DNA from 2 places in the Cellulosimicrobium sp. NPDC057127 genome. Region 2 is predicted to be linked to the other one. Evidence: predicted binding sites of a transcription regulator. Region 2 holds the regulator's gene; the other holds the start of a gene.
What was found. The regulator Rex, encoded in region 2, represses fermentation and respiration genes when NADH is low (regulators of the CRP and FNR family bind a similar motif). The targets are predictions, from matches to a motif close to CTTGTGAANNNNTTCACAAG.
Positions count from the first base shown of each region.

Region 1: pflB (formate C-acetyltransferase) is a predicted target of Rex. The motif match lies at 2,106-2,125, and genes of this name have one in related genera.

Region 1 covers NZ_JBHUUP010000011.1:123,606-128,016, forward strand. Annotated here, with positions in the region: gene pflB (formate C-acetyltransferase) at 1-1,849, opposite strand, end outside; gene ACFTZA_RS12505 (glutamate--cysteine ligase) at 2,177-3,274, shown strand; gene dxs (1-deoxy-D-xylulose-5-phosphate synthase) at 3,279-4,411, opposite strand, start outside.
Region 2 covers NZ_JBHUUP010000028.1:3,714-8,124, forward strand. Annotated here, with positions in the region: gene ACFTZA_RS16825 (acetoin utilization protein AcuC) at 1-740, shown strand, start outside; gene ACFTZA_RS16830 (30S ribosomal protein bS22) at 939-1,037, shown strand; gene ACFTZA_RS16835 (HAD family hydrolase) at 1,180-1,995, opposite strand; gene ACFTZA_RS16840 (glutaredoxin family protein) at 2,054-2,350, shown strand; gene ACFTZA_RS16845 (redox-sensing transcriptional repressor Rex) at 2,423-3,094, shown strand; gene ACFTZA_RS16850 (DUF2382 domain-containing protein) at 3,206-4,027, shown strand; gene ACFTZA_RS16855 (DUF4153 domain-containing protein) at 4,055-4,411, shown strand, end outside.

The DNA.
Region 1 (4,411 bases), on a different contig from region 2:
TCAGGACGGACTGCGTGGGCACCGCGTCGCGGTACATGTGGTGCGTGCGCACCTTGGCCATGAAGCGCTCGACGAGGTCGACGGCGATCGCGTCGGCCCGGTCGTCGTCGTTGCCGTACGTCGGGAACTCGCCCTCGGTGACGTAGTCGACGACGAGGCCGCGCTCGTCACGCACCACCCGGACCGTCGCGTGCTTGATCGCCGACAGGGAGTCGGCCGCGACGGACAGGCCGGCGATGCCGCACGCCATCGTGCGCAGCACGTCCTTGTCGTGCAGCGCCATCTCGATGCGCTCGTACGCGTACTTGTCGTGCGACCAGTGGATGCAGTTCAGCGCCTCGACGTAGGTCGCGGCCAGCCAGTCCATCGTCGCGTCGAACTTCGCCATGACGTCGTCGAAGTCCAGCACGTCGCCCTCGACCGGCGCCGCGACCGGCGAGACCTGCTTGCCCGAGACCTCGTCCCGACCGCCGTTGATCGCGTACAGCAGCGTCTTGGCGAGGTTGACCCGCGCGCCGAAGAACTGCATCTGCTTGCCCACGCGCATGGGCGAGACGCAGCACGCGATCGCGGCGTCGTCGCCCCACGCCGGGCGGATGAGCTCGTCCGACTCGTACTGCACCGCCGACGTGTCGATCGACACCTGGGCGCAGAAGTCCTTGAACCCCTGCGGCAGCTCCGGGCTCCAGAAGACCGTCATGTTCGGCTCCGGGGCCGGGCCCAGGTTGTACAGGGTCTGCAGGAAGCGGAACGAGTTCTTGGTCACGAGCGGACGGCCGTCCTCGCCCATGCCGCCGATCGTCTCGGTCACCCAGGTGGGGTCGCCGGAGAACAGGGCGTCGTACTCGGGCGTGCGCAGGAAGCGGACGATGCGCAGCTTCACGACGAAGTCGTCGACGATCTCCTGCGCCTGCTCCTCGGTGATGACGCCGGCCTCGAGGTCACGGTCGATGTAGACGTCGAGGAACGTCGAGGTGCGACCGAGGGACATGGCCGCGCCGTTCTGCTCCTTCACGGCCGCGAGGTAGGCGAAGTACAGCCACTGCACGGCCTCGCGGGCGGTCGTCGCCGGGCCCGAGACGTCGTACCCGTAGGAGGCCGCCATCTCCTTCAGCTCGCCGAGGGCGCGGATCTGCTCGGCGTGCTCCTCGCGCTCGCGCGCCACCGTCTCGGTGAAGGGCCGCGTGTCGAGCTCGAGCTTGTCCAGCTTCTTCGCGGCGACGAGCGCGTCGACGCCGTACAGCGCGACGCGGCGGTAGTCGCCGATGATGCGGCCGCGGCCGTACGCGTCCGGCAGGCCGGTGATGATGTGCGAGCTGCGGGCCGCGCGGACGTTCGGCGGGTAGACGTCGAAGACGCCCTGGTTGTGGGTCTTGCGGTGCTCGGTGAACACCTTCGCGAGGGTCTCGTCGACCTCGTAACCGTAGGTCTCCAGCGCACCGGCGACCATGCGCCAGCCGCCGTTCGGCATGATCGCGCGCTTGAGCGGCGCGTCGGTCTGGAGCCCGACGATCACCTCGTTGTCGCGGTCGATGTAGCCGGGCGCGTGCGCCGTGATGCCCGCGGGGGTGTGCGGGTCGACGTCGTGGACGCCCTTCTCGCGCTCGACGGGGAACATCGCCGACAGGCGTGCCCAGACGGCCGTGGTGCGCTCCGTGGGTCCGGCGAGGAACGACGCGTCGCCCGTGTACGGGCGGTAGTTGCGCTGGATGAAGTCGCGCACGTCCACCCCGTCGCGCCACGGGCCGTCGACGAAGCCGTCCCACGCGGGGACGCGCGCGGTGTCGCCGGCGTCGGCGCCGCCGCCGGCGGGAGTGGTGCTGCTGGGTGCCTCGGAAACGCTGGTCATCGGACCTCCCTCGTGCCTGACGCGCGGGTTCGCGACGCCGGCCGGGGCTCCCGCGCGGGACGGCGGCACGCCCTCCCGGGGAGGGCGGGCCGACCGGCCCGGCGGGCCCCTTCGCCACCTCCAGGCTAGGTCCGCGCCGCGCGCGGCGGGGCCGTTCCGGCCCTCTCGATGACCTAGGTCCCGAGCCGGGCGGGACGTGCCGAGAACCGCGAGATGTCGGGGTTCCCGGGCCCGTCGGCGCGCCCGCTCACACACCTTTGTGATGGTCTTCACAAGGGTTCGGCGCTTCATCCGACGTCGGAGGGCGGGACGTGTGAGACTTCCGGGGTGACACGGACCGTAGGTGTGGAAGAAGAGTTCCTGCTCGTCGGCGCGGACGGTCGTCCCGTCGCCAAGGCGCAGGAGGCGCTCGACGCGACGGGCACGTCGGACAAGAGCGGCGGTGCCGGCTCGCTCGAGTCGGAGTTCATGGAGGAACAGCTCGAGACGGCGACGCACCCGCGCACCGAGCTGCAGGACCTCGCGAAGGAGATCCGCGCCGGACGGGCACGCGCGCAGCAGGCCGCGGACCGCGTCGGTGCCCGCGTCGCGGCGCTGTCGACGTCGCCCCTGCCGTTCGAGGGCACGACCGTCTCCCGGCTGCGCTACCTCGAGGCGCGCGCGCAGTTCGGCCTGACCGCGCGCGAGCAGCTCACGAGCGGCTGCCACGTGCACGTCGCGGTCGCCGACGACGCCGAGGGCGTGGCCGTCCTCGACCGCATCGGCCCGTGGCTCGCGACGCTGCTCGCCCTCAGCACCAACTCGCCGTTCTGGCAGGGCGAGGACAGCGGGTACGCGAGCTTCCGCTCCCAGGTGTGGTCGCGGTGGCCCACCGCCGGGCCGGCCCGCGCGTTCGGGACCCCGGAGGCCTACCACGACGCGGTCGACGCCCTCGTCGCCACCGGCACGATCCTCGACCAGGCGATGGTCTACTTCGACGCCCGGCTGTCCGCCCGGTACCCGACCGTCGAGATCCGCATCGCCGACGTGTGCCTGCACCCGGACACCGCCACGCTCGTGGCCGCGCTGTCGCGCGGGCTCGTCGAGACGGCCGCGCGCGAGGCGGCGGACGGGCGCCCGGCGCCCGAGCTGCGTCCCGAGCTCCTGCGCACCGCGTCCTGGCGAGCCGGCCGCTCGGGCCTCGTCGAGGACCTCGTGTCGCCGCTGACGTGGCGCCCCGCCCCCGCGCACGACGTCGTGGGCCAGCTCGTGGCGCACGTGCGCGAGGCCCTGGCCGACGCGGGCGACCTCGACGCCGTCACCGAGCTGCTCGGGCACGTGTGGTCGCGCGGCAACGGTGCCGCCCGTCAGCGGGGCTGGTTCGCCGACGCAGGCGGTGACCTGCGCGCCGTCGTCGAGCACGCGGTCACCGAGACCCACTCCTGACGCGTCAGAGGGTCCCGACGGCGTCCAGGACGTCCCGCGTCACGTCCGCGGACGTCAGGCGACGCTCGGCCACGACCTGGTCGCGGCTCGCGTGGTCGAGGAACGCCACCGGCAGCCCGATCGCGTGCACGGGCGTGCGCACGCCCGAGCCGACCGCGCGCTGCCCGAGCATCGCCCCGACGCCGCCGTCGACGACGCCGTCCTCCACGGTCACGACGAGGTCGTGCTCGCCCGTGAGCTTGACGAGGGCGCTCGGCACCGGCAGCACCCACGTCGGGGACGCGACCGTGACGTCGAGCCCGTGCGCCGTGAGCGCCTCCGCGGCGCCCAGCGCGACGGGCGCCATCGACCCGACCCCGACGAGCAGCACGCGCCGGCGCTCCGCGGGGCTCGTGCGCGCGGCGTCCGGCACGGCGAGCAGGTCCACGCCGTCGACCTCGTCGACCGCCGGCAGGGCGTCGCCGAGCGCGCCCTTGGGGTAGCGCACGACGGTCGGTGCGTCGTCGACGTCCACGGCCTCGCGCAGCGCGGCGCGCATCGTCTCCTCGTCGCGCGGCGCTGCCAGCCGCAGGCCGGGCACGATCCGCAGCATCGCCATGTCCCACATGCCGTTGTGGCTCGCGCCGTCGTCGCCGGTGATGCCCGCCCGGTCGAGCACGAACGTCACGCCGGCCCGGTGCAGCGCGACGTCCATGAGCACCTGGTCGAACGCCCGGTTGAGGAACGTGGCGTACACGGCGACGACGGGGTGCAGACCGGCGAACGCCATGCCGGCCGCCGACGTCGCGGCGTGCTGCTCGGCGATGCCGACGTCGAACGTGCGCTCCGGGAACGCCTGCGCGAACGGCTTGAGGCCCACGGGCTCGAGCATCGCCGCGGTGATGGCCACGACGTCGGGCCGACGCCGCCCGATCCGCACGATCTCGTCGGCGAAGACCGACGTCCAGCCGAACCGCGACGGCGCGACGGGCAGCCCCGTCTCGGGGTGGATCTTGCCGACCGCGTGGAAGCGGTCCGCGACGTCCTGCTCCGCGGGCGTGTACCCGCGCCCCTTCTCGGTCAGCGCGTGCACGATGACGGGCGCGCCGTACGCCTTCGCGCGGCGCAGCGCGTGCTCCATCGCCTCGATGTCGTGCC
Region 2 (4,411 bases):
ACGACGCGGCGGTCGCCGTGCGCCGCCTCCTCGACGAGGGCGTGCGGCGCGTGGCGTACGTCGACGTCGACGCCCACCACGGCGACGGCGTCGAGGAGGTGTTCTGGGACGACCCGCGGGTGCTCACCGTGTCCGTCCACCAGAGCGGCGCGACGCTGTTCCCGGGGACCGGGCACCCGACCGACGTCGGAGGTCCCGGCGCCGAGGGCACCGCGGTCAACGTGGCCCTGCCGCCCCGCACCGACGGTGCACGGTGGCTGCGCGCCGTCGACGCCGTCGTGCCGCCGGTGCTGCGGGCGTTCCGTCCGGAGGTGCTCGTCACGCAGCACGGCTGCGACGCGCACGGCGACGACCCGCTGTCCGACCTCGACGTCTCCGTGGGGGCGCAGCGCACCGCCGCGGCGCGGCTGCACGCGCTCGCGCACGAGCTCACCGGGGGGCGGTGGCTCGCGCTCGGCGGGGGCGGGTACGCGATCGCGCGCGTCGTGCCGCTCGCGTGGTCCGCCGTCGTGGGCGAGGTGGTGCACGCACCCGTGGTCGACGGGCAGCCCGTCCCCGCGGCGTTCCGCGACCTCGTCGCCGAGGTCACGGGCGTGGAGGGACCGGGGACCTTCGGCGCGGGCGTCGAGGCACGTCCCTGGAGCGCGGGCTTCGACCCGGACGACGCCGTGGACCGTGCGATCCTCGCGACGCGACGCGCCGTGTTCGGGCACCTGGGCCTCGACGCGCACTTCGACTGACCGTGACGTGAGGATCGTGTCCGCGGCCTGACTCCGGTTCGGGTGATGCGGCGCGAGCGGGTACGCTAAGGGGCGGATTTCTCTCGTGTTGGTCGGCTCGTGGTGCACGAACCCTGATCAACCGTGGACCACACGGCGGTCGCCCCGTACCGGAACGACCCCGCCGACCAGCACCGACAAGCATTGCGAGGACCACCTATGGGCTCCGTCATCAAGAAGCGCCGCAAGCGCATGGCCAAGAAGAAGCACCGCAAGCTGCTGCGCAAGACGCGTCACCAGCGCCGCAACAAGAAGTGACGTCGCGCGCCACGACGCGCGCGCCGACCGCCGAGCCCGGCACCCCGAACGCGGGGTGACCGGGCTCGCTGCGTCGTGGGGACGCGGTGAGGTAGTCGGATGGTAGGTCGGGCGAACATCCCCCACCCCGCCCCGCGAGAGGTCAGAGCCGCGCGAGCCGCCGGTCGACCGCCCGGCGCACGGACCGCAGGACGAGCGCCCCCGCCCACACGGCCCCGGCCCAGCTCGCGGTCCGCACGCCGCTGCGGGTCACGCGCCGTCGTCGCCCGCGGAACTCGCGGATGGGCCAGCCGACGTCCTGCGCGTGCCGGCGCAGCCGTGCGTCGGGGTTGATGGGGCACGGGTGCCCGACCTCGTGCATCATCGCGACGTCGTTGAGCGAGTCGCCGTACGCGTAGGAGGCCTCGAGGTCGATGCCCTCGCGCTCGGCGAGCGCGCTGACGGCGGCGGCCTTCGCGCGTCCGTGCATGAGGTCGCCGACGAGCCGCCCGGTGTAGAAGCCGTCCTCGTGCTCCGCGACGGTGCCGAGCGCTCCGGTCGCGCCGAGGCGGCGCGCGATGAGCTCGCCGATCTCCACGGGGGTCGCGGAGACGAGCCACACCTGGTGACCGGCGGCGAGGTGCTCGTCGAGCAGGCGGCGGGTGCCGGGGTAGATGCGCAGGGACAGGACGGTGTCGTAGACCTCTTCGCCGATGGAGGTGATCTCGGCGACCGAGCGCCCGGCGATGAGGGCGAGCGCGCGCGAGCGGATGCGGTCGATCTGCCGCCGGCTCTCGCCGAGCAGGAGGTACCGCGCCTGGTGCACGGCGAAGCGCACGATGTCCGTCGTCGAGAAGAACTCGCGCTGGTGCAGGGCTCGCGCGAGGTGGAACGACGACGCGCCGCGGATGATCGTGTTGTCGACGTCGAAGAACGCCGCCGTGCGGAGGGCGGGTGGCTGCCCCGGGGACGTCGGCATGCCGCCACTCTAACGGCGCCCGCGCCGCGCGTCCGGGACTGGGCTCTAGCCTGGGACCGTGAGCGCCGCCGATCCCGCCCCGGTCCCGCCCGTCCTGCTGTACGGGCGTGCCGGGTGCCACCTGTGCGACGACGCGCGCGACGTCGTCGCGCGCGTGTGCGGGGAGGCGGGCGTCGCGTGGGCCGAGGTCGACCTCGACGACGCGGGGACGCCGTCGGGCGTCCGCGAGCAGTTCTCCGAGTACGTCCCGGTCGTCACGGTCGGTGGCGTGCAGCAGGCCTTCTGGCGGGTCGACGAGCGTCGGCTCGCGCGCGCGGTGGCGCGGATTTCGGGCGCGCCGCCGGACCTGGGATGATGTCCACCGGGTACGACGAGCACGGTCGGGCGATCGTCGACGAGGACGGTCCGGAGATGGCGGTGGTGGCGAGTGGCTGAGCAGGTCGTCGGTGAGGTGGTGCTCCCGGGAATCCCGAGCGCGACGGTCGCGCGGCTCCCGTTCTACCTGCGCGCGCTGCGCGACCTCGTCGCGCGCGGGGTCTCGACGACGTCGTCCGCGGAGCTGGCCGAGCTGTCGGGCGTGGGGTCGGCGCAGCTGCGCAAGGACCTGTCGTTCCTCGGCTCGTTCGGCACGCGGGGAGTGGGGTACGACGTCGACTCGCTCGCCGGGTACATCACCGAGGCCCTGGGCCTCGCGGACGAGCACCGCATCGCGATCATCGGCATCGGCAGCCTCGGGCACGCGCTCGCCAACTACTCCGGCTACGAGCAGCGCGGGTTTCACGTCGCGGCGCTGCTGGACGCGTCGCCGGACGTGGTCGGCACCCGGGCGGCGGGCATCGTCGTCGAGCACGTCGACGCCCTCGAGGAGGTGGTCGCGCGCGAGGGCGTGTCGATCGTCGTCCTGGCCACGCCGGCGGCGCACGCGCAGGCGGTCACGGACCGCGTCGTCGCGGCGGGCGTGAAGGAGATCCTCAACTTCGCGCCGTGCGCCCTCCAGGTCCCCGCGGACGTGGACGTGCGCGGGGTGGACGTGGGCAGCGAGCTGCAGATCCTCGCGTTCCACTCGCAGGCGCGCGCGCTCGGGGCCCCGACGCCCTGACCGGACGGCTGGGGCGCCCCCCCAGATGCGTGCCCCCGGGGTGCTCCCACGATGGAGGAGTCGGCTCGAGAAGACGGGCCCTCGCCCACCGACTCCGAAGGGCGCATCATCATGATCGAGACCCACCAGATCGACTCCCTGCTCACGAACGGTGGCACCGTCACCGACACCTCCGGGCAGAAGATCGGCAAGATCGGACAGATCTTCCTCGACGACACCACCGGCAGGCCCGAGTGGGTCACCGTCTCGACCGGGTTGTTCGGCACCGGCGAGTCGTTCGTCCCGCTCGCGGACGCGACGGTGCAGGGTGACGACATCCGCGTGCCGTTCGGCAAGGACAAGGTGAAGGACGCGCCCCGCGTCGACGACTCCGAGGGTCACCTGTCGCCGGACGAGGAGGCCGAGCTCTACCGCTACTACGGCCGGAGCGACTACGGGACGCCCGCGGGCACCGGCGGCACGCCGGGCGCCGGCGACCGGACCGGCCTCGCTGACCGGACCGGCACGACGGGCACCGTCGGGCACGACACGTCGGGGCCGGAGACGGACGACGCGATGACCCGGTCCGAGGAGCGCCTGGACGTCGGGACGGAGCGCGTGCAGGCCGGGAAGGCGCGGCTGCGCAAGTACGTCGTCACGGAGAACGTCACCCGGACCGTCCCGGTCTCCCACGAGGAGGTCCGCGTCGAGCGCGAGCCCATCACGGACGCCAACCGGGGAGCCGCGATGTCCGGCGGCAACCTCACCTCCGAGGAGCACGAGGTGGAGCTGCACGCCGAGCGCCCCGTGGTCGACAAGGAGACCGTCCCCACCGAGCGGGTCCGCCTCGGCACCGAGACCGTGACGGAGGACGAGCAGGTCACGGAGCAGGTCCGCAAGGAGCAGATCGAGACGGACCTGCCGGACGGCCCGGAGAGCGGCCGGCGACGCTGATCCCACGGCACGGAGAGGACCCTACCCATGAGCACCAGCTACGGGAGCACGTCGCCCGGCGACGACCGGGCCGCACCGCGGGACCAGCACGTGCCCGAGCACGCGGCGGAGCCGACGGCCGCGCACGTCGGTCGTGAGCGCGAGAGCGTCGTGGAGCGGGAGAAGGAGGAGTACGGCGGCGTGAAGATCGGCGCGGCGTTCTTCGGATGGCTGGCCGCGACCGGCATGGCCGTGATCCTCACGGCGCTCGCCGCTGCGGCAGGCGCCGTCTTCGGCCTGACCACGGCGGAGAGCGCTGCGGACGCGGCCGACCAGGCGACGCAGAACCCCGAGACCATCGGTATCGTCGGCGGCATCATCCTGCTCGCCGTCCTCTTCGTGGCG